Regions from separate parts of the Rhizobium sp. 25PS6 genome, predicted to be linked through region 2. Evidence: riboswitches for the same ligand, from Rfam matches in the RefSeq annotation. Region 2 holds a riboswitch; each other region holds the start of a gene.

Region 1 (7,334 bases), on a different contig from region 2:
GCCTTGCCGGCAGCGATCCGCTGCAGGGCAGCTTCCGTCAGCGGACGGGCGGCCTTGGCGGCGGCTTCGCTTTCCGGAATGTCGCCGTGGCTGTGGAGCGCAATGTCGAAGCCTGCGTCGAGCACCTGTTTGACACGTTCCGGCAAAGTGCCGGAGAGCGACTCCATGAAGATGCAGTCGGAAATCAGCACGCCGTCATAACCCATCTCCTTGCGGATCACGTCGTGCATAACAGGCGAGACGGACGCCGGCAGCTCGGCGTCATAGGCCGAGTAGACGACATGGGCGACCATCGCCCAGGGCGTATCTTTCAGCGCCACGAATGGCTTGAAATCGGTGGCGGTAAGCGTCTCGCGGCTGGCATTGACCACCGGACGCTCCTTGTGGGAGTCGAGCGTCGCACGGCCATGGCCGGGTATGTGCTTGATAACAGGCATGTTGCCGGTCTCGAGCAGGCCATCGACCACCTCGCGGCCGAGGGCAGCGATGAAATCGGGATCAGGGCCAAAGGAGCGGGCGCCGATGACCGCGCTCGTCGTCTCGAAGACGAGATCGAGAACGGGCGAGCATCCGCTGGAAAGGCCAAGTTCCGTCATCATCGCGCCCATGGCCTGGGAGGAAAGGCGCAATGCTTTTTTGCCGAGATCGAAATCGCGGCGCGCAAGTTCGGCGAACTGGCCGAAGCTGCGGAAGAGCGGCCAGGGACCGGCATCGAGATGCTGAACGCGGCCGCCTTCCTGGTCGGTGAAGACAGGCGCGTCATCGCGGCCGACAGCTTCGCGGAAGCGGTCGATCAGCCGCCTCGTCTGCTCCGGCTCGCGCTGATTACGTCGGCCGACGAAGAGGCCGAGCGGATTGGTGTCGCGAAAGAGGGCGAATTCATCATCCGAAATGGTGGGATTCGGAAGGCCGACGAAAAGGGCGAGCGGGGTCGAGGACAATTCTGGTGCTCCGGGATCAGCTGGTCATTTCGGCGTGCTTCTCAGCATGCCTTCGTAGATGCCCTTGTCGGGGGCGGGGATGACGATTGCGCCTGCGGCCTTGGCGTAGAAATCGACCGGGCCGGCATCGCCGATGAAGGCATAGGCGTGACCGAGCGCCTTCATGGTCTGAAGGCAGGCGGAAAAGAGGGCGAGCCCGATCCCTTTGCCGCGCGCATCGGGATCGACGCCGGTGGGGCCGAAGAAGCCGCGCGCCGTCGTGTCGTAGCAGGCAAAGCCGAGCAGCTTGCCGCTTTCAACGGCGATCAGGCAGGCAGCAGGCTGGCGGGAGAAGGCGACGGTGACTTCGCTCGCCCAGCTCTCGCTGAACCGTTCGCGAACCCAGCTGACGATCAGATGCAGTTCCGGGGGGAGGGCCGGACGGATGGAGATGCCGACATCGTCGGCTTTGCATTTCAGGGCGGCGAGCTCTGTGGAAAATAAGCGCACAAGCAGGTCTGGCACCTGTCACCCTCCATTTATTCCGTTACTGCGGAACGTATCCCCTTTTAGTGTCATAGACTTGGCCATCTGGCCGGGCTTGTCAACTAGGTTTTTAAAACGGCCAAAGGCGCGACCCGCCGCAGTCCCAGGGTTTCAACGCAAAGTAGGTGCCGAACGCAAAAACGGCCCGGGAAGCCGGACCGCTTTCGATTGGAGGCATGTTGGCTGAGCGAACGCCTATTCGCCGTCTTTCCAAAGTGCATGAAAATGCTGCACCGGGCCGTGGCCGGAGCCGACGGTGAGGCGTGCGGCAGCCGCGACCGCGCCGGCGAGGTAATCCTTCGCGATGGCGACGGCCTCCCGCGCCGAAGCGCCCTTGGCTAGCTCGGCCGCCAGCGCGCTGGAGAGCGTGCAGCCGGTGCCGTGGGTGTTCTTGGTCGGCACGCGCCTGGCTTCGAACCAGTGCAGGCCGGCGGCCGTGGCAAGCACGTCTGGGCTCTCGTTACTGTCGAGGTGGCCGCCCTTGACCAACACCGCGGTGGGGCCAAGCGCCAGCAGGCGTTCGGCCTGCGCCGCCATGTTAGCTCGGTTTGTCGCCACCGGCTGGTGCAGCAGGGCGGCGGCTTCGGGCAGGTTGGGGGTCAGAAGCGTGGCAAGCGGCAGCAGCCGCCGGGTCAACACGTCGACCGCTTCAGGCGCGAGCAAGGCGGCTCCACCCTTGGCGATCATAACAGGGTCGATGACGATGGGAATGTCGCGGCGGTCAGTTAGCGCACCGGCAACGGCATCGGCGATGCCGGCATTGGCGATCATACCGATCTTGACGGCATCAACGCGCACATCCGCAAAGACGGCATTGATCTGGTCGGCGACGAATTGCGGCGGCACCAGATGCACGCCGCTGACACCTTGCGTGTTCTGCGCCGTCAGCGCAGTCAGCACCGCCATGCCGTAGACGCCGCGGGCGGAAAAGGCCTTGAGATCGGCCTGGATGCCAGCGCCGCCGGAGGGATCGGAGCCGGCGATGGAGAGAACGTTGCGGATCATGTGCGGACCTTTCTAATTTCTGCAGCGATGCGGCGCGTGGCGGCTTCGGGGTCGGGCGTGCCGCAGATGGCCGAAACGACGGCAAGGCCCTTGGCGCCTGCGGCGAACACCTGAACGACATGATCCGCCTTGAGTCCGCCGATCGCGACCGATGGCACCGGCGAGGCCTTTACCAGCCTTGCAAGTCCGTCAAAGCCGATCGGCTGCTTGTGATCGGCCTTGGTCGGTGTCGCAAACACCGGCCCGACGCCGGTGTAATCGAGGAGATCAGGATCGACGGCGTTAGCAAGCGCCTCGCTCTCGACCGACAGGCCAAGGATCATCTCAGCACCGATCATCGCCCGGGCTTTACGCGCATCCATGTCCTCCTGACCGATATGCAGGCCGTCGGCGCCGATGGCGATTGCCGCCTCGACGTCATCATTGACGATGAGGAGGGCGCCGGTCCCATCCAGCACCTGTTTCAGGGCGCGGCCGGTCTCGATCATCCTGATGGTGCCGGCATGTTTGTCGCGCAGCTGCACCATGGTCGCGCCGCCGGCAACGGCAAGGCGCGCGGTCTCGACCATGCCGATCCCCGCGCAGAGATCGGGGTCGAGGACGAGATAGAGCGAAAGGTCGAAAGCCTTCATGCCGCCGATATCCTTGCCCTGGCGTCAAGCGTTTCGGCGTCGAGCGCGGCCAGCGCATCGAGGAAGCGCCAGGAGAAGGAGCCGGGGCCGGCTGCTCCAAGGGCGGCCTCCTCGCCGGCGATGGCGAAGGTTGAAAGTGCAGCGACCGTCGCACCGAAGATGTCCTCAGGCGCTGTCGCGGCAAAGGCGCCGACAAGGCAGGTGAGCGAGCAGCCGAGTGCTGTAACCTGAGGCATCAGGACCGATCCGCCTTCGATGCGCACAGCTCGCTCGCCATCGGTTACGAAATCCACGACGCCGGTAACGGCGACCACCGCCTGCTGCCGTTCCGCCAGCCATCGCGCCGAACCTTCCGCTTGCTCGACCGGGTCGCGGCTGTCGACCCCCTGGCCGCGGCTCTCGCCGCCGGCAAGCGCGATGATCTCGGAAGCGTTGCCGCGAATGATAGTCGGTCGCAGGGCGAGCAGTTCGGCAACCGCATTGCGGCGGAAGGCCGTGGCATAATGCGCGACTGGATCGAGCACCCAAGGTTTGCCGGCTGATGTCGCCACCTTCGCCGCCGCCTGCATGCCGTCAATCCATTGCGTCGACAGGGTGCCGATATTGATTGTCAGCGCGCCGGCGATCGCGGCGAATTCGCCGGTTTCTTCGGCGGCATGCACCATGGCGGGCGAGGCGCCTGATGCAAGCAGAACATTCGCGGCGATATTCATGGCGACGTAATTGGTGATGCACTGAACGAGCGGCGGCTTCTCGCGCATCGCCTTCAGCATCGCTCCTGGTGTGGTCCTGGTCTGCATGTGGCCCCTTTCAGGCGGGGGGCGGGCACGGGGCGGTTCATGCGGGCGGTGCCGCGGCCCCGAGCGACTCCCTCCGCCGGCATTATCCGGTTCAGGTTCGAAGGGTGCTTCTCAGCCCGTCTGTCGACGGGCGCCCCTGTCTCTCATCGCGCTCTTTTCGCAGAGAATGGGGCGACTGTCACCCCGAAAATGACAATTCCACGACCTGCCGACGCGTCTCTTCTACGAAAAGGCGGTCAGCCGACGATCTTTGTCAGCAGCCGTCCGATATCCTCGTTGGCGACAGTTTCGCCATGCTTGACCCTCAATCACGCATGCGCTTCCCTGCCGCGATAGACCTCCGGATCGGGGATCGGAACCGCGGCGATCAGTGCGCGGGTGTAGTCATCCGTCGGGTTCTCGAAGATATCCCGCCGCGTGCCGGTTTCGATGATGCGGCCGGCGCGCATGACGGCGACGTTGTGGGACATGCGCTCGACCACGGCCATGTCGTGGGAGATGAAGAGATAGGCGAGCCCCATCGTTTCCTGCAGTTCGAGCAGCAGGTCGAGCACGCGGGCGCGGACGGAGACGTCAAGGGCTGCGACGCTCTCGTCGGCGACGATCAGCTTTGGCTCAAGCGCGAGCGCCCGTGCGATGCAGATGCGCTGGCGCTGGCCGCCTGAAAATTCGTGCGGGTAGCGCGTCGCCGCATCAGGCGTCAGGCCGACCCGGCGCAGCAGTTCGGCGACGCGGTCCTGCCGTTCGCTGTGGTTGCCGATGCCGTGGATGACCATCGGTTCGCCGATTGCCTTACCGACGACCATTCGCGGGTCGAGGGAGGCATAGGGATCCTGGAAGATCATCTGCGCCGAGCGGCGCACGGGCCGCATCTTGCGCTGGCTGAGGCCGGCAATTTTGCGGCCGTCGATCAGGACATTGCCCTTGAAGGGGATGAGACCGAGCACGGCCTTGCCGGTGGTCGATTTGCCGGAGCCGCTTTCGCCGACGAGGCCGAGCGTTTCGCCCGGCAGGATATCGAAGGAAACGCCTTCGACGGCTGCGACCGGCGGCTTGCCCTTGAAAAACCGGCTTGCGGCATTGCCATAGGTGACGGTGAGGTCGCGCACGTTCAGCACCGGCGTGCGGTCCGGATGCAGCGTCTCGATGGCGCGCTGGCTGATGCGCGGCGGACGGTCGGTGCCGGCAAGCGCGCCGAGCCGCGGGACGGCGGCGAGCAATTGCTGCGTATAGGCCTCCTTCGGCCGCTGGAAGATGGCGAGCGCCGTTCCCTGCTCGACGATCCTGCCATTCTGCATGATGACGACGCGGTCGGCCATTTCGGCGACCACCCCCATGTCGTGAGTGATGAGGATGATCGAGGCGCCGAATTCGCGCTTCAACTCTCGCATCAGCTTGAGGATTTGCGCCTGCACGGTGACGTCGAGTGCGGTTGTCGGCTCGTCGGCGATCAGCACCTTCGGCCGGCAGGAGAGCGCCATGGCGATCATCACCCGCTGGCGCATGCCGCCGGAAAGCTCGTGCGGGTACTGCTTCAGCCGCCGGGCCGGCTCGGTGATCTGCACGGCATCGAGCATCTTCAGCGCCACCGCCTCGGCATTGTCGCTGCCCTGGTGCGCGCGGATTGCCTCAGTCAGCTGGTTGCCCACCGACATGACCGGGTTGAGCGAGGTCATCGGCTCCTGGAACACCATGGCGATATCGCCGCCGCGCACGCTGCGCATCGCGCGGTCGGAAAGCGTGAGCAGGTCGCGCTCGCCAAGCAGCACGCTGCCGGAGGCCACCCGCAGCGAGGCCTTCGGCAGGAGCCCCATGATCGACAGCGAGGTGACCGACTTGCCGGAGCCGGATTCGCCGGCAATGCAGAGCGTTTCGCCGCTTGCAAGCTCGAAGCTGACATCCTGGAGCACCGGCTTGCGGCCTTCGGGGGTGCGGGCATCGACGCTCAGATTGCGAAGGCTGAGCACCGCTGCGGCGGCGGGCATGGCTTCGTTCACGCGAACACGATCCTCGGGAAGTAGAAGGAAACCACCCAGTTCGGCTGGTCGACGATCTCGCTGATCCGCAGATCGCCGCAGACCGAGCAAAGCAGATAGGCATCGACGGCGCTCATGCCGTGTTCGGCGCCGAGAAGATCGATCATGCGCATGACGCTTTCGCGCGCCCCGGTCATCAGATCAGGGCCGATGCCTGTCGTCACCTCGTAGCCGGCGCCGTCGAGATGGCGGGTCACCGGTTCGGTCGTGGTGAAGCGCGGCGTCTGCAGCTTGGCGCCCTTGACGAGTTCGATCGTCGCTTCGACGTTCATCTGGCTTTCGATCGCCGTGCCGCAGACTTCGCCATCACCCTGGGCGGCATGGGTATCACCGATCGAAAACAGCGCGCCGTCGACCTCGACGGGCAGGTAGAGCGTCACCCCGGCCGTCAGGTCGCGGATGTCCATGTTGCCGCCGACGCGGCGTGGGGGAACGACGGAGTGGGTGCCGGGCTCGGCGGGTGCGACGCCGATCGTGCCGGCGAAGGGCTTTAGCGGCACGCGGCCGCCCGGGCCGTAAAGGGCGGGCACCATGCTGTTGGCGTCATAGGACCAGACATGCAGTGCCGGATCCGTGAACTGATCCGCGAGCAGGCCGAAGCCCGGAATATTGGCCGTCCAGCCGACGCCCGACGGAATGAACTTGCGCAGCGTCACCTTCAGCGCATCACCGGGCTTGGCGCCTTCGATATAGACCGGGCCGGAGACCGGGTTGATCTTGCCGAAATCGAGCGCGTTCAGCGTTTCGAGCGTCGCGTCGTTTCCGAGCTGGCCACCCGATGAATCCATGCATTCGAAGTGGATCGTCTCTCCGGGCTTGGCGACGACGGCGGGGGGGAAATCCTTGTTCCAGCCGAAATTATGCTGGGCGCGGTGGATGGTGTGGGTGCAGGCGATGCACATGTCATATCTCCCTCGATTTTATGATGCCTTCCCGGCATGGACCGGGAAGGCTTTGTTTCTTCAGGGCCTATTGCTTGACGTAGATCGCGTCGTAATTGATGACGCGGGTCGGATCGATGTAGATGTTGTCAGCACCGCCCATGCGCATCGACTTGGCGACGACGCGGCGTTCGTTGATCACAGGGATCCATGGCGCATCGGCCATGATATCGGTGAAGATCTTGCCCCAGGCGGCGGTGCGCTCGGCTACCTTTGCCGGATCGGACATCGAGTCGGCGGCAACGGCGCGCTTGTCGAGTTCGGCGTTGCAGTACCATGACCAGTTCCAGCCGCCCGGAACCGCGCCGGCGCAACCGAGAATCGGGCCGTAGAAGTTGGACGGATCCGGGAAGTCGGCGATCCAGGCCATGCCGCCCGACCAGATCATCGGCGCTTCGCCTTCCGTGCCGCCGGCCGAGATGACGTTTGCCTGGGCCAGCGCTCGGACCTCGGC
Region 2 (7,334 bases):
TCGTGGAAGCTGCGGGCGGTTTCGGGGTCTAGCGAGAGGTTGAACTGATCCTCCCAGCGGAATTCGAAACGGGCACGCGAGAGCGCGTCATCGCGCAGCTGTGCTGCCGGATGCCCCTTGGCGAGATCAGCCGCGTGGGCCGCGATCTTGTAGGTGATAACGCCGGTCTTGACGTCAGTGCGATCGGGAAGGCCGAGATGCTCCTTCGGCGTGACGTAGCAGAGCATCGCGGTGCCGAACCAGCCCATCATGGCTGCGCCTATTCCAGAGGTGATGTGATCGTACCCCGGTGCGATATCCGTCGTCAGCGGCCCGAGCGTGTAGAAGGGTGCCTCGCCGCAGACCTCGAGCTGCTTGTCCATGTTCTCCTTGATCTTGTGCATCGGCACATGGCCGGGGCCCTCGATCATCACCTGGCAGTCTTTCGCCCAGGCGATCTTGGTCAGCTCTCCCAGTGTTTCCAGTTCGGCGAATTGCGCTGCATCGTTGGCATCGGCGATGGAGCCGGGACGCAGGCCGTCGCCGAGCGAGAAGGAGACGTCATAGGCGCGGCAGATGTCGCAGATCTCCTCGAAATGTTCGTATAGGAAGCTTTCGCGATGATGATGGAGACACCACTTCGCCATGATCGAACCGCCGCGCGAGACGATGCCGGTGACGCGGTTGACGGTGAGCGGGATGTAGTGAAGCCGCACGCCGGCGTGGATGGTGAAATAGTCGACGCCCTGTTCGGCCTGTTCGATCAGCGTGTCACGATAGACCTCCCAGGACAGGTCTTTGGCAATGCCCTCGACCTTCTCCAGCGCCTGATAGAGCGGCACGGTACCGATCGGCACCGGCGAATTGCGGATGATCCATTCGCGGATATTGTGGATATTGCGGCCGGTGGAAAGATCCATGACCGTGTCGGCGCCCCAGCGGGCCGCCCAGACCATTTTCTCGACCTCTTCCGTCATGGACGAGGTGACAGCAGAATTGCCAATATTGGCGTTGATCTTCACCAGGAAATTCCGGCCTATGATCATCGGCTCGGATTCCGGATGATTGATGTTGGCGGGGATGATCGCCCGACCCGCCGCCACTTCCTGCCGGACGAATTCCGCCGTCACATGGTCCGGAATATGGGCGCCGAAGCTTTCGCCGTCGCGGACCATGGCATCCGCCTGCGCCTTGCGACCAAGGTTTTCGCGGATGGCTATGAATTCCATCTCGGGCGTGATGATGCCTGATCGCGCATAGGCGAGCTGGGTGACCGCCTTGCCATCCCTGGCTCGTAGCGGCTGACGTTTAGTGGGAAATTCGGGCGTCAGCCTTTCGCCGCTGGCAAAGCCGTTGTCTTCGGGGCGGATATGGCGGCCCTGATAGGCTTCGACATCGCCGCGCGCGAGCACCCAGTCGCGGCGGAGCTGCGACAGGCCCTGCTCGATGCGGATATCAGCACCCTCGATCGTATAGGGACCGGAGGAATCATAGACGACAACAGGCGGCTCGCCCGATGTCGGATGAACGCTGATCTCGCGCATCGGCACACGGATGTCGGCGTGTATGTCTCCCGGGATGTAAATCTTCCGCGACGCCGGCAGCGGGCCTTTGGTGACTGTGGGGGTGATGGTCTTCGCGGCAATTTTCATGGTTTGAGGCTCCAAGTTTTCGATTGGAGACCCAGTCCTCAGCCGGAATGATGAAAAGACGCCGGCACGGATTCCGCGCGTGAATCCACTGCTTCGAGCGCTTGCACCGTCCCTACGCCAGTATGAACTGGATCAGGTTCAACGGGTCACTGCGCCACAATCGGCAAAGCCGTATTGTCCAGCAGTATCTCAGCCCCTTGCCGGGACCCCCCTGGTGAATGCAAAAAGGGTAGAGGCTTGCCGAGGGGACTGTCAAGCGACAATCTGCGATGGCTCGGGGTTAGGTTACACACAGGATATCGTGCGTGTCGCCGCTGTTAAACGATGGACAAGGGCAATCGTCCGGCCGGCACGCTTCCGCAAGACAAGCGCCCTTGTCGCATGCACGAGATACCGAAGCACTATTGAGAAAGCAGACGCGGAACTGGAAAGTCTAGTACTTTTTCCGTGTAGCTTTCGACCAGGGCGCTAAACGGCGTGCCGTCTGGAAGTTTCAATACGGCTCGATGTTCGAGCAGGAACGCCGGCAGGCCGGGGGAACTTGTTTCATGCGCTGTTAAGCCGTCCATGTCCCAGCCTTCGGATAGAGGGGACCAGAGCAACTTGGCAGACAGGTTTGTGCGAGTGAAATTGAGAGCCTGAACGGCTCTGCCAAACGCGATATCGCTGGTATTCAACGCCTGATTCATCTCTGCAGTTAATTTTGCAGGTACATACCAGTTGTCGGCTTCGGACAAGACGCGTTCGCCGCAGACCAGTCGGACGCGGCGATAGGCGATCAACTCACCGGGTCCGACGCTCAGAAGATCACGGATGTGCTCATCGGCCGGTTTGCCTTGCCCGCCCACACGCTGAGCTACGATCTTTGAACCTTCCGGTGCGAGCTTATGCGCGGCGCACCAGCGGTCAAGGGTAAACGTGGCACTGGCGTTACTCAGGAGATTTGCATTCAAGGTCTGGAGGATCGCAAGCGCTTCCACTCGAGATGCCGGCGTGTTCAGCCACTGAGATTCTATAGAAGGCTCTTGCGCAACTGCGATCTGGGTGCCCAGCAAGATGGCGGCCGCTGCAAGTGCGGCGATGCGAATGCATTTCGCAGGACATAATGACATGGAGAATGAAATCCTTTCTGTAGTATAATTGGGCAAACCTTGCGGGTCAAATATCCTTGATTTTTGCCGACGGGCGACCGTTGTCCGCGTATATGATAGCGGCAGCAGGGTTTGAACTGCGGCTCGCGTGTACCGCACGATGGTCAGGTTTCTGAAGACTTTCTTACCATCTTTCGAATTTGAAAGCGTTGGCGACTGAGCCGGCGCTTCCATTCTGGAATTTGGAAACCCGAGAGACGTGGATTTCAAATGAGAAACCTGGCGGCCGGCCCGAATTCTCCCAATTCTATATTCGTAACTCTCACTCAAAGGTTCAACGCCTTTGTCTTCGCCCTCGCTTGTTGCGAGATGTTCATATAGCTGGATCGGATAAAATAGCTCGCAACCGAAAGCAAAATCCAGAAGCCATTGTTGGAAAAAAGTCTTCTTCGTCGACCGGGAGCCCTCCTGCCGGTCGATTGACAATTGCAGACCAGGCAGCGACGCGCCATCGATGGTTGCCAACCGCAGATGCGAGTAGCCAGGGTGCTTGTCTGATTGCTTTTTGTGGTGCATGTCATCGTGCTCCTTGTGCGAGCCTCCCGACGATGATGTCGCCGGCAAGTTTTCAGCATTCATAGGAAACGATATTCCTGTGGTGCGCTATCGCAGCTCTTATTTGGGACAGTTCATGAAAACCATCAGCAACGCAACAGATGAGCCGGATATATTTTATAGTATATCTTTCTTCGCCGCAAAAATACAAATTGCATTATAAACTTCTGTGAGCTGTAGGATATATTATTGCTTATATACATACATATATTGATTTCACGGCTTTAAGGGGCTGGATGGAATGCAGGTCTCCGAAGGCCACGGCAAACGTTCGCTGGTCGAAATGGCCATCGGACGATACAAGTCTATGGGCGCGCCAGGTCGCCCCTAGCGGAGCACCCTTTGTCGCCGTGCCGCAGGCGCATTTCGAATGCCGCGCATGATTTGATCCTTCAGTCGATACCAATTTGGGGACTTATGCAGCAAGCGACATTCGACGGGTTCCTACACGAGACGAAGTCGAGAACACGTGCTGACACATGACGTACACGGTCATCAGTCGGCGCTCCCTATATAGTGGTCAGGGTTGCTGGTGATCCAACTGCCCGCGCACCTCGTTTCCGCGCTTCAGGAGATTGAGGATTGGACAGAGCTTTTCCACGGTCGCCCGCAGTCTGGCGACGTCCGCGGTACTTGCGGGAGATACTAGTGTGACCAGGTAGTTGATGTCCTGGGGATAGACGGGAACGTCTTGATATCCTTCTGCACCTGCACGCGGATCGATCGTGGCGGAGACTTCCGCATGCAGCGATTCCAGCGGCACGCCCTGATCGGAAGCGTGGATCAGAAAAGTATGGGTCAGGCAGCTCGCAAGCGCACCGAGCAGCAGTTCTGGAGACGACGGACCCAGATTATAGCCTGCGAACTCGGGCGGGCTGTCGGAAATGACCTGGAAATCTCGAATTCGGATACGTCGCACGCCGCTGCGGCCTTCAGCGCTTGCACTGGCCTCAAGTGTGACCGCACTCAGATCCCCCTTTCTGACGCGCGCCCGCCAATCGAGTAGTGCTTCGTGCTTCTGTCGGAGATACTCATTCAAAGTTGCCATGGCTTGCTAATATTCCTGTTGTGGAGACCGATGCCGAGATGGCCAAAGCGCCACGTTGCGCGCGCCGCTCAACCACGAGCTCGCGAGAAATGGGATCAATGAAAACAATCTTTGCTAGGTAAGACAGTTGCTGGAGGTTCAGCCTCTTTGCGATTCCGCGTCCGACGGGGGCTGTGTCGCCGTCAATTGTCCGCTTCCCGATCAAGACGATATCAGGCCTCAATGTCCGGCACCTGTTTGATACAGACCACGATGTGCATAGTCGTTTAAGCTCCCAATCGGACTTGGACTGTAGGGCCCCGCTTACTCTGAGCACTTCTCATGCCAATCAGGTTGAGCCGGTAACCCTGCGACATTGCAGATGTTTATTGTCGCTATACCGAGGGTGTTTTGTAAGGGTGCGGACATGTCGTGTCGCAATCTGCCTCGATCACTACCGCGATGGAGAGGGCGGCGGCATACGGTGACCATCAAGCCTCGTATTAGAACGGGCACCTATTTCCAACGATTTGGTCCTTTGTTACCTAGGAGGTAAGCGCCCTGAACAAGATTGCTCGAATAGACGCGTGCTGGAACCTCCCGCTCTAAGCGCGAGAGATCCAAATGGAAGATGCTCTCCATCGGGGTACAGTCAGGTCCTTAAAAACCGACCCCTCTTGACTGTTGGCCATCATTCTCATATCCGGTCTTGGTAGAATTTACTAATCGAGCGGATCTCAACTTCCTGCTACCGGTAAGCTAGGTCGCCACTCTCGGCTATGATCGAGCCGCCACCAACAACCCATTCCCAGGTCCATGAACTTTGAAACGGATGACGAACATCGCCGTCGATCTATCGCGTATTCGCGCAAAGCCTGTTCAGGATCGACGTTTGGCCATCCACCGAACGCTCGGCCGTAACCATCTCCATAGCTCCTCGGTGACGTGTGAGGAGCGACCGGCGACACGAGCTCTCGCGCCCGCTCCGTTGCCTGCCGCCAATAAAAGCGCTGCCAATCTCCCGCGCGGTGTCCCTATACTGCCTTTAGATTCTCTTGGCGAGCGCATCGCGATCATTGGCCCCTCAAACGCAGGCAAGTCGACTTTGGCGGTTGCCCTGTCTAGAAAGCTCCGTATTCCAGCCGTGCATCTCGATCAACTTCACCATCTGCCCGGAACGGATTGGCAGTCGCGCCCGGAAGCAGAATTTGCCGCGCTTCATGATGCGGCAATCCACGAAGAGCGGTGGATTATCGAAGGCAGCTACTCGCGCCTGATGCCGCAGCGATTAGCCCGCGCCATCACTTCAAATCACTGGCTACGCTTTTTTCGCTATCTCAAGCGAACCCTTGCCGATCAATCGGATCGCGCCGGACATCTCGAAGGTGCCAAAGACAGCATCAAATGGGAGATGATTTATTGGATTCTCTTTAAGAGCCGTAACAGCGGCGTCAGATATGCGACGGTTCTTCAGGAGTTCGGCTTGCCAACTGTCGAGTGCCACACTGCGACTGCCCTGAATAGCCTCTATCGCGATTGGGCTCTGCCGATGCCCCGGTAGGAACTTTTGGCCCGACGTTCATGGCAATTCGCAGGCGAATTTAGGATGATGTTTTCTCCATCTGCCCTTTGCAGCCGCCGCGGTTTAGATAGTGTGACGTCTGATTCCTAGCGAAACCAAAAAGCTCGGTTCCTACACTGTGCGCTGCTCATCGAAATGTCCGAGCGTAATCGCAATTTCTCATCACCTAGATATTTGATCCCAGGCTTTGATGGGGCATCCTTGTCTTCCGAATCAAGGGATGCGCTATGGGCCAGGTTCTTCATGGGAGCGCCACGACGACAGAGGCAGTCCGTCGAGCGATACAACATAGTCAAGAGAGCCTGAGAACGCTTTCGAAGCGTTACGGGATCAATCAGAAGACCGTCGCCAAGTGGCGGAAGCGGTCCTCGGTTGCGGACCTTCCGACCGGCCCGAAAGAGCCGAGATCGACGGTGCTCTCCGTCGAGGAGGAGGCCGTTATCGTTGCCTTTCGCAGGTACACGCTGCTGCCGCTCGATGACTGCCTCTATGCACTGCAGCCGACAATCCCGCATCTTACGCGGTCTTCGCTGCATCGTTGCCTGCAGCGTCACGGCATCGGCCGCCTGCCGGATGTCGATGGCGACAAGCCGTCGAAGAAGAAGTTCAAGAGCTACCCTATCGGCTACTTCCACATTGACATTGGCGAGGTGCGCACCGAACAGGGCAAGCTGCACATGTTTGTCGCCATCGATCGCACCTCGAAGTTTGCCTTCGTCGAACTGCACGAGAAGGCTACCACTGCCGTCTCGCGCGAGTTCCTCCTACGCTTGATTGCGGCCGTCCCCTACAAGATCCACACCGTGCTCACCGACAACGGCATCCAGTTCACCACACCCGGCGCTGGCGGCTCGGCTGTCCCGCTGATCAAAGAAGCGATCGCCAATGGCGAACGCTTCCGGGCCCATGCCTTCGAATACACCTGCGCCACCAGCGATATCGAGCACCGCACGACCAAGCCGAAGCATCCGCGGACCAACGGTCAAGTCGAGCGGATGAACCGTACCATCAAGGATGCCACCGTCAGACGCTTCTACTATGAAAGCCACGATCAACTTCGTCAGCACCTCGCCGACTTCGTCGCCGCTTATAACTTTGGCCGCAGGCTCAAGACCCTCAAGGGCCTCACACCCTACGAGTTCATCTGCAAGGCATGGGCTTCACAGCCCGAACGCTTTACCCTCGATCCGCTCCATCAAATGCCGGGCTAACATCCAACTCCGGTCTCCAAAATACGGTTGAGTCGCAGCACTCTCACCCCGGCTTAAAGACAAACAAACGCCATCCACCGCTACCGTGCTACAGATTGAGGACAAAGTCGCTCAACGCAACCAAGTGGTCTAGGCCCTCGATCGTCGTGCTTCTGTCATCGGTGGATTGCGCGAAGG
Region 3 (7,334 bases), on a different contig from region 2:
CTGGCGCGCGATGCCGACGGCCTCGGTCATGACAGAGATCGCATGCGGATATTCCGAACGCGTATAGACGAAACCCTTGGTCGCGCCGGTCGCGAGCCCTGATATCGCCATGCCCTCGATCAACACGAAGGGATCGCCCTCCATGATCATCCGGTCGGCAAAGGTGCCGCTGTCGCCCTCATCGGCATTGCAGACGATATATTTACGTTCACCAGCGGCATCGAGAACGGTCTTCCACTTGATGCCGGTGGGAAAGCCGGCGCCGCCGCGTCCGCGCAAGCCGGAATCGGTGATTTCCTTGACGATATCGACTGGTGTCATCAAGATGGCGCGGCGAAGGCCGGCAAGACCGCCATGCGCCTCGTAATCGCCAAGCGAAAGCGGATCGATGACGCCGCAGCGGGCGAAGCTCAGGCGGGTCTGTTCCTTGAGGAACGGGAGGTCTTCAACCTCCCCGAGACAGAGCCGATGCTCGCCTCCATCAATCATCCCGGCATCGAACAGACCAGGCACATCCTTCGCCTTCACCGACCCGTAGCCGATGCGTTTGCCGGCAACCTCGACCTCGACCAACGGCTCCAGCCAGAACATTCCGCGCGAGCCGTTGCGCACGATCTCGGCATCGAAGCCGCGGGCGGCGATCTCCTGGGCAATCGCCTTTGCCACCTTTTCGGCCCCGAGCGCCAGCGCTGCGGCATCGCGCGGAACATATACCCTGACCGTCATCGGCGTGCCTCCGCGACGAGTTCCGCCGCCGTCTGATCGTCGACCCGGCCATAGACCTCGCCGTCGAGCATCGCCGCCGGCGCACAGGCGCAGAGCCCGAGACAGTAGACCGGCTTCAGCGTCACGCCGCCATCGAGCGTCGTCTGATGAAAATCGATGCCGAGCAGCGCCTTGACGCGTTCGGCCAGCGCATCGCCGCCCATCGACTGACAGGCTTCGGCGCGACAGAGCTTCAGCACATGCCGGCCGGCGGGATGGTCGCGATAATCGTGATAGAAGGTCACCACGCCATGCACCTCGGCGCGGGAGAGGTTCAATTCCTCCGCGATAACGGGCATGGCTTCCTGCGGCACATAGCCGAATTCCTGCTGAACCTCGTGTAGAATGGGAAGCAGCGGGCCTTCGAGAAAGCGAAGATCGGCGACGATGGCTCGGGTGCGCACTGCAATATCGCCTTCGGCGATATGAATGGTCATAAGGCAGCCCTCCCAGCGGCTTGCTCGTTGCGAAATAGCGGGCCTCCCCCAGCCGAGTGCTATTCCGTAACCACCATTTCAGGGAAGCAGCCGGCGATCAATAAAGCTATCTCGTTGCTTGATAGGTTTTCTCTATCAAAGTTCTTCATCTTGTACGAGCACTCTCGCTTCATGCAGCAAGGCCGAGACAAGCGGCGTGAAGGGCTCGCGGTAAGGCGCAACAAGGCCGACCAGATGATGCGCCTCCGGCTCAACGATTGGGATCATGCGGATTTCCACCGGAAATCCGAAGGACTTGGCGACGTTGCGCGGCATGATGCTCGCCCAGCGTCCGGTCCTGACATGCGAGAACAGCACGATCATCGAGTTGGATTCGAGTGTCGGATGCGCTGTGGCGCCTGCTTCCGTCAAGTGGCGGTTGATGATCCGGCGGTTCTGCATGTCGGCAGTCAATAGACAAAGCCGAAGGTCGCCGATCTCCCGCCAGGTCACGTTGTCGCGATCGGATAGCGGGCTGCCGGCAGCCGTGATCAGATTATAGCGCTCGGCATAGAGGGGAACGGTCGTAACGCGGCCGAGCGGCTCGTTTTCGAGGTAGGTGACGCCTGCATCGATTTCGAGGTTTTCGAGCATGCTCAGCACCTGCAGCGAATTCCGCGAGACGATCGAGAAGGTCACGCCGGGATGCCGCTCCTGAAAGGGCGTGGTGATGCGCGACAGCATGGCAAGCGCGGTCGGAATGGCGGCGAGGCGGATGTGGCCGGAAAGGCCGCGGCGCGCGGCGCGCATCTCCTCGCGCATGGTGCGGGCATCGCCGACGATGCGCCGGGCCCATTCGAGCACGCGCTGCCCCTCCGGCGTCAGTCCCTGGAACCGCGAACCGCGCTGCACCAGCATGACGCCGAGCTGATCCTCGAGCTGCCGGATGGCCGCCGAAAGCGTCGGCTGCGAGATCCCGCACTCCTCCGCAGCGCGGCCAAAATGCTTTTCGTTGGCAAGGGCGATGAAGAATTCCAGCTTGTCGATCATCCGGTCTCCCGATCCGGCATGATATCATCCGGGTCAGTTCATCTTTGACGCAGCAGCCGTGCTCCGCAAGGGCGATCTCTAGATCAGGATGATTTTAGGCCCGATCGGCCTAAAATCTGAATCCTGATCTAAATCAAAGAAATAGAGCATGATGTCGTCCGAAAACCGCGCACACTTTTCGGCATCATGCTCTAACTGTTTTCTGCAGCCGGAAAAAGATCGAACAGCGATTCGAGAAAGGCAAGCACGCTGACATTGCCGATGCTGTAATAGACCAGCCTGCCCTGGCGGCGCGTATGGACCAGGCTTTCGAGCCTTAACCGCGCCAGTTGCTGCGAGACCATTGCCTGCTGGATGAAATGTCAAAAAACGTCCAAACAAATCAGCAGATAAGCTGACCTCCATTAATCTCGACCACCTGTCCGGTGATGTAGCCCGAGAGCGAGGGAGCCGCCAAGAACAGATAGGCGGGAGCACAGTCCTCCGCCGTGCCGAGCCGCTGCAGGGGGATGGATTTTCTCGTCTGCTCCAGCTTTTCGCGAGAGGAATAGCGCTCATGGAAATCCGTCTCGATCGTTCCCGGCGACACGCAATTGACGCGGACGCCGTCCGGTGCAAGCTCACGGGCAAGCGCCTTGGAATAGGTCGCAACGAAGGCTTTCGAGGCCGAATAGATCGAGGAACCGGGGCTGCCGCCGGTCAGCGCCGAAATCGAAACGGTGTTGACGATGGCAGCACCACCAGCCGCCTTCAATGCCGGCAGCAGCGCCCGCGTCAGCGCCACCACCGATGTCTGGTTGAGCCGCACGACCGCCTCATATTCTGCATCGGTGAGTGTGGCAGCGGGAAAACGACCAAGCATGGTGCCGGCGTTGTTGACCAGCACATCGACCTTATCGAAAAAGGCGAGAACATCCTCGGCAAATTGCGCTGCCCCACCGACTGCAGAGAAATCGGCATTAAGCAGCAGCGCCCGTCTTTCGGATTCAGCCGTCAGCAGGAAATCCGGCAGGTCGCGTCCCGGCTTGCGCCCGGTATGGACGATCACCTTCGCGCCGCAGTCCAGGAACTGCCGGGCCACTTCAAGGCCGATGCCGCGGCCGGCGCCGGTCACCACGACATTGCGATTTTCGAACAGTCTGGGATGGAACACGAAGCCGTCCTCCTCGCGGACAGTGCCGCCGGTTGTGTCATTCGCCCTTAACATATGAGCGCGCCGACTGAAAGAAAGGCGCGCATCGATCTTTCCCGGCGAAAACAGGGGTTAGTTTTCGGTCTCCAGAAGCCGCGCGCCCGGCCCCTCCTTGCCGAGTCGGTCGCAGGGATTGCGCAACGGACAGCTTTCGATCGACAGGCAGCCGCAGCCGATGCAGCCGGTCAGACGGTCGCGCAGCAGGCTAAGCCGCCTGATTCGCGCGTCGAGATCATCCTTCCACAGCGCCGACAGCGTCTGCCAGTCGGCGACGGTCGGCGTGCGTCCTTGCGGCAGGGACTCGAACGCTGCCTGGATTTCCGAAAGCGGAATGCCGACACGCTGCGCCACCTTGATGATGCCGAGCCGGCGAAGCACATCGCGCCCATAGCGCCGCTGATTGCCGCGGGAGCGGATGCTCGAGATCAGCCCCTTGGTCTCGTAAAAATGCAGCGCCGAGACGGCGAGGCCGCTGCGCTCCGCCACTTCGCCGACCGTCAGGAGCTTGCCGAGCGGCACTGCCGGAATTGTATCCATGCCTCTTGACCTCAAGATTAGTTGAGGTTTTATAACCCTTGCTCCTGCAATCGTAAAGTCCAATCGCAATAAGGAGCGACGCATGCAAACACCCACCAGGCTGGCTGTCATCTACGGAAGCACGAGAGAGGGCCGCATCTGCGACCGGGTGGTCAAATGGCTGACGCAGGAGCTCATCCGCTTCCCACAATTTGATATCGACATCATCGACCCATTGGATTTCGCACTGCCGGCCAACCGTGACATGGCGCATCCCGAAGTCGACAGGCTCGCAGGACGGCTTGGCATGGCCGACGCCTTCATCATCGTCACGCCGGAATACAATCACAGCTTCACTGCCTCGTTGAAGTCGATCATCGATTTCTTCTTCGAGCCCTGGCAGGGCAAGCCGGTCGCCTTCGTTTCCTATGGCGGCATATCCGGCGGCCTGCGCGCCGTCGAACAGCTGCGGCTGGTCTTTGCCGAACTCCACGCCGTCACCATCCGCGATTCGGTGAGCTTTGCCGCACCTTGGAACCGCTTCGACCCAGACGGACAACTCGATAATCCCGCCGATACAATGCGTTTGCTCGATCGGATGATGGCGAGGCTGGAATGGTGGACGCAAGCGCTCGTCACCGCCCGCAGCGATCGTCCCTATGCCGACATGGAGCGCCGCGCGTCTTTTCAGACGTACGCATAAGCCAGAAAGCTCCGGTTCCGTTCCCGGCAGGTACGGAACCATTGGGAACACCCGGGCAGATCCTCCGCCCGGGTGTTTTCCCTCACATCCGGTTCATTCCGACCGCACGGACGGGTTCGCAATTTTGCTGTTGCGGGGAGAAAACCCCGGTGGTAGTTTCCGCGCAAATAACAGGGGAGCTCCGTATTGCCGGGGCTGAGATGTGAGGCGCAAGCCTCTGGACCCTTCAAAGCTGATCTGGGTAATGCCAGCGGAGCGAGGTTCAGATGTTCTCAGGCGCACAAGTGTCACTCTATCCGATGTCCGACAATTTCGTCGGCATCATTCTCGATGCCGTCACGGCGCTCGACCCCTATCGCGACCGGCTGCGCATCGAGACCGATGACATCTCCACTTTGCTGGTCGGCCCGCCTGACATTCTCTTCGCCGCCATGCACGATCTTTTCGTCGCCGCCACAAAGACCGGCGAGCATTGCGTGCTGTCCGCTGCCGTTTCACGCGGCTGCCCCGGCGAGCCCGACGACGCCATCTGCGGCGTCAACCCCTCCCTCGGCCAGGCGGAGCCGCTTGCCGAGCGTATAACAGCCGCACTTGCCGCCGTTGAAATCACCGCCGAAACTGGACAGCCGACCGCTGCGCAATTCTCGCTCTATGTCATGGGAACCGGTACCCATATGGACGAGATCTATGGCTGCATCGACTTTCTGAAGCGCTCCGGCACCTTCGACCGCGCCAAGAATTTCTGCACCAGGCTCTCTGGCGACGCTGGCGCCGTCTTCGCCACCATTCGTGAGGCCTTCTTTCGCTTCGGCGACCCCGCGGGGCATGTGACCCTCGACATCACGGTTTCCGCGAATAGCCCGACGAAAGCCTGAATCGAACGCTGATGACACCGCCATCACCATCGGGATCGCGCCTTGCCGCGCTCCGCACCGCTCTCTACCGGGGCATACCCGCCTTGCTCGCCGGCTGCGCCTTTTTGGCGGCATGGGAACTCTACGTCGATCTCTCCGGCATAAAAGCTTCCATCCTCCCGGCGCCGTCGCGCATCGTCCTCCAGGGTTGGCTGAACCGCGAGGCGCTGATATCAAACACCTGGCCGACGCTCGGCGCGACGCTCGGTGGTTTCGCCCTGTCGCTTGCCTTCGCCTTCGCCGCCTCGATCCTCATGGATTTCGTGCCCTTCATGCGCCGGGCATTGCTGCCGATCTTCATTGCTAGCCAGACCCTGCCGCTGGTGGCGATTGCCCCCCTCGTCGTCCTCTGGTTCGGCTTCGGCCTGTTGCCGAAGATCCTGCTGGTGGCGCTCGTCACCTTCTTCCCGCTGCTGGTCGCCTTGCTGCAGGGCTATGAATCGACCGACCGCGACATCGCCGAATTGCTGAATTCGATGAAGGCGAGCCGCTGGCGCATTTTCCGTCTGGCACGGCTTCCCTCCTCGCTGCCCTATTTCTTTGCCGGCCTGCGGATCTCGATCACCTATGCCGTTGTCGGCGCGATCTTTGCCGAATATGCCGGCGCCGCCCGCGGCCTCGGCATCTATATCCTCAACGCCAAGAACAACTTCCGCCCCGATCTCGTGCTCGCCGCCGTCGTCGTCAGCGCCGTGCTGACGCTCTGCCTCTTCGGGTTGACGCTGATGATCCAGCGCCTCGTCATGCCCTGGCAACCATCCGGGGAGCCGCGCCGATGAGCGATGCAATGGTTGACCTCACCAACATCTCGAAGTCCTTCGACGGCATGAAGGTGCTGGGCGATATTTCGCTCGCCGTCGCAGACGGCGAGTTCGTCTCGATCGTCGGCCCGTCCGGCTCCGGAAAATCGACGGTACTGAGATTGCTGACACAGGCGCTTCGGCCCGATTCCGGCACCATGCTCTTCAAGGGCGCGCCGCTGGAACAGGCGCCGCATTCCTTCGCCTTCATGCCGCAACGCGATGCGCTGATGCCCTGGCGCCGGATCATCGACAATGCCGCACTCGGCCTTGAGGTGCGCGGCATGAGCCGCCGCTCGGCCCGTGCCGCCGTCGCGCCTCTGTTCGAGCGCTTCGGCCTCGCAGGCTTCGAGCATCACTATCCCTCCGAACTGTCAGGCGGCATGCGCCAGCGCGCCGCGCTGCTGCGCACCGTCGTTCAGACCCAGGACATGCTGCTGCTCGACGAGCCTTTCGGCGCGCTGGACGCGCTCACGCGCACGCAGATCCAGGAATGGCTGCAGGGCATGTGGACCGAACACCGCTGGACGGCGCTGTTGATTACCCATGATGTTCGCGAGGCCGTGTTTCTCTCCGACCGTATCTACGTGCTCTCGGCTCGTCCGGCGCGTATCATCCGCGAATTCCGCGTTCCTCTGCCCCGTCCGAGAAGCATTGCCGATCTCGGCTCGCCGGCGGCCCAGGCGATCGAAACCGAAATCCTGCAAACCCTGCTTCATCCGCTAGAACAGGATGATTTTAGGCCGGTCGGCCTAAAATCTGAATCCTGTTCAATTTAAAGAGTTAGAGCATGATGTCGTCCGAAAACAGCTCACACTTTTCGGCATCATGCCCTAGAGACCTGAGGAGGTCACCATGCTGCTTCTCACCCGTCGCCAGACGATCTTCGCCGCCATCGCGGCAAGCCTCGCCGGCCGCACCGCCTTCGCCCAATCGGCGCCCGCAAAGGTCCGCATCGCGCTCGACTGGACGCCCAAC

What was found. A riboswitch is a leader RNA that binds a small molecule or an ion and turns the genes downstream of it on or off. The one in region 2 is predicted to bind thiamine pyrophosphate.
Region 1: it holds a riboswitch for thiamine pyrophosphate, as region 2 does, so the genes downstream of both, thiM (hydroxyethylthiazole kinase) here and thiC (phosphomethylpyrimidine synthase ThiC) in region 2, are expected to answer to the same signal.
Region 3: it holds a riboswitch for thiamine pyrophosphate, as region 2 does, so the genes downstream of both, RWK44_RS02745 (YkoF family thiamine/hydroxymethylpyrimidine-binding protein) here and thiC (phosphomethylpyrimidine synthase ThiC) in region 2, are expected to answer to the same signal.

What each region holds. Positions count from the first base shown of each region.
Region 1 is NZ_JAWDIV010000012.1:16,593-23,926, reverse strand. It holds gene RWK44_RS18230 (glycoside hydrolase family 3 N-terminal domain-containing protein) at 1-941, opposite strand, end outside; gene RWK44_RS18225 (GNAT family N-acetyltransferase) at 966-1,445, opposite strand; gene thiD (bifunctional hydroxymethylpyrimidine kinase/phosphomethylpyrimidine kinase) at 1,662-2,471, opposite strand; gene thiE (thiamine phosphate synthase) at 2,468-3,103, opposite strand; gene thiM (hydroxyethylthiazole kinase) at 3,100-3,903, opposite strand; TPP riboswitch at 3,955-4,051, opposite strand; gene RWK44_RS18205 (ABC transporter ATP-binding protein) at 4,212-5,900, opposite strand; gene RWK44_RS18200 (acetamidase/formamidase family protein) at 5,897-6,841, opposite strand; gene RWK44_RS18195 (ABC transporter substrate-binding protein) at 6,909-7,334, opposite strand, start outside.
Region 2 is NZ_JAWDIV010000028.1:62,084-69,417, reverse strand. It holds gene thiC (phosphomethylpyrimidine synthase ThiC) at 1-1,631, opposite strand, end outside; TPP riboswitch at 1,723-1,854, opposite strand; gene RWK44_RS31030 (hypothetical protein) at 2,033-2,743, opposite strand; gene RWK44_RS31025 (OsmC family protein) at 3,858-4,385, opposite strand; gene RWK44_RS31015 (AAA family ATPase) at 5,197-5,925, shown strand; gene RWK44_RS31010 (IS481 family transposase) at 6,174-7,157, shown strand.
Region 3 is NZ_JAWDIV010000002.1:19,862-27,195, forward strand. It holds gene RWK44_RS02710 (formate dehydrogenase beta subunit) at 1-726, opposite strand, end outside; gene RWK44_RS02715 (formate dehydrogenase subunit gamma) at 723-1,202, opposite strand; gene RWK44_RS02720 (LysR family transcriptional regulator) at 1,338-2,231, opposite strand; partial or broken gene RWK44_RS02725 (ArsR/SmtB family transcription factor) at 2,423-2,587, opposite strand; gene RWK44_RS02730 (SDR family NAD(P)-dependent oxidoreductase) at 2,614-3,384, opposite strand; gene soxR (redox-sensitive transcriptional activator SoxR) at 3,496-3,960, opposite strand; gene RWK44_RS02740 (NADPH-dependent FMN reductase) at 4,043-4,642, shown strand; TPP riboswitch at 4,805-4,918, shown strand; gene RWK44_RS02745 (YkoF family thiamine/hydroxymethylpyrimidine-binding protein) at 4,909-5,517, shown strand; gene RWK44_RS02750 (ABC transporter permease) at 5,529-6,335, shown strand; gene RWK44_RS02755 (ABC transporter ATP-binding protein) at 6,332-7,135, shown strand; gene RWK44_RS02760 (ABC transporter substrate-binding protein) at 7,212-7,334, shown strand, end outside.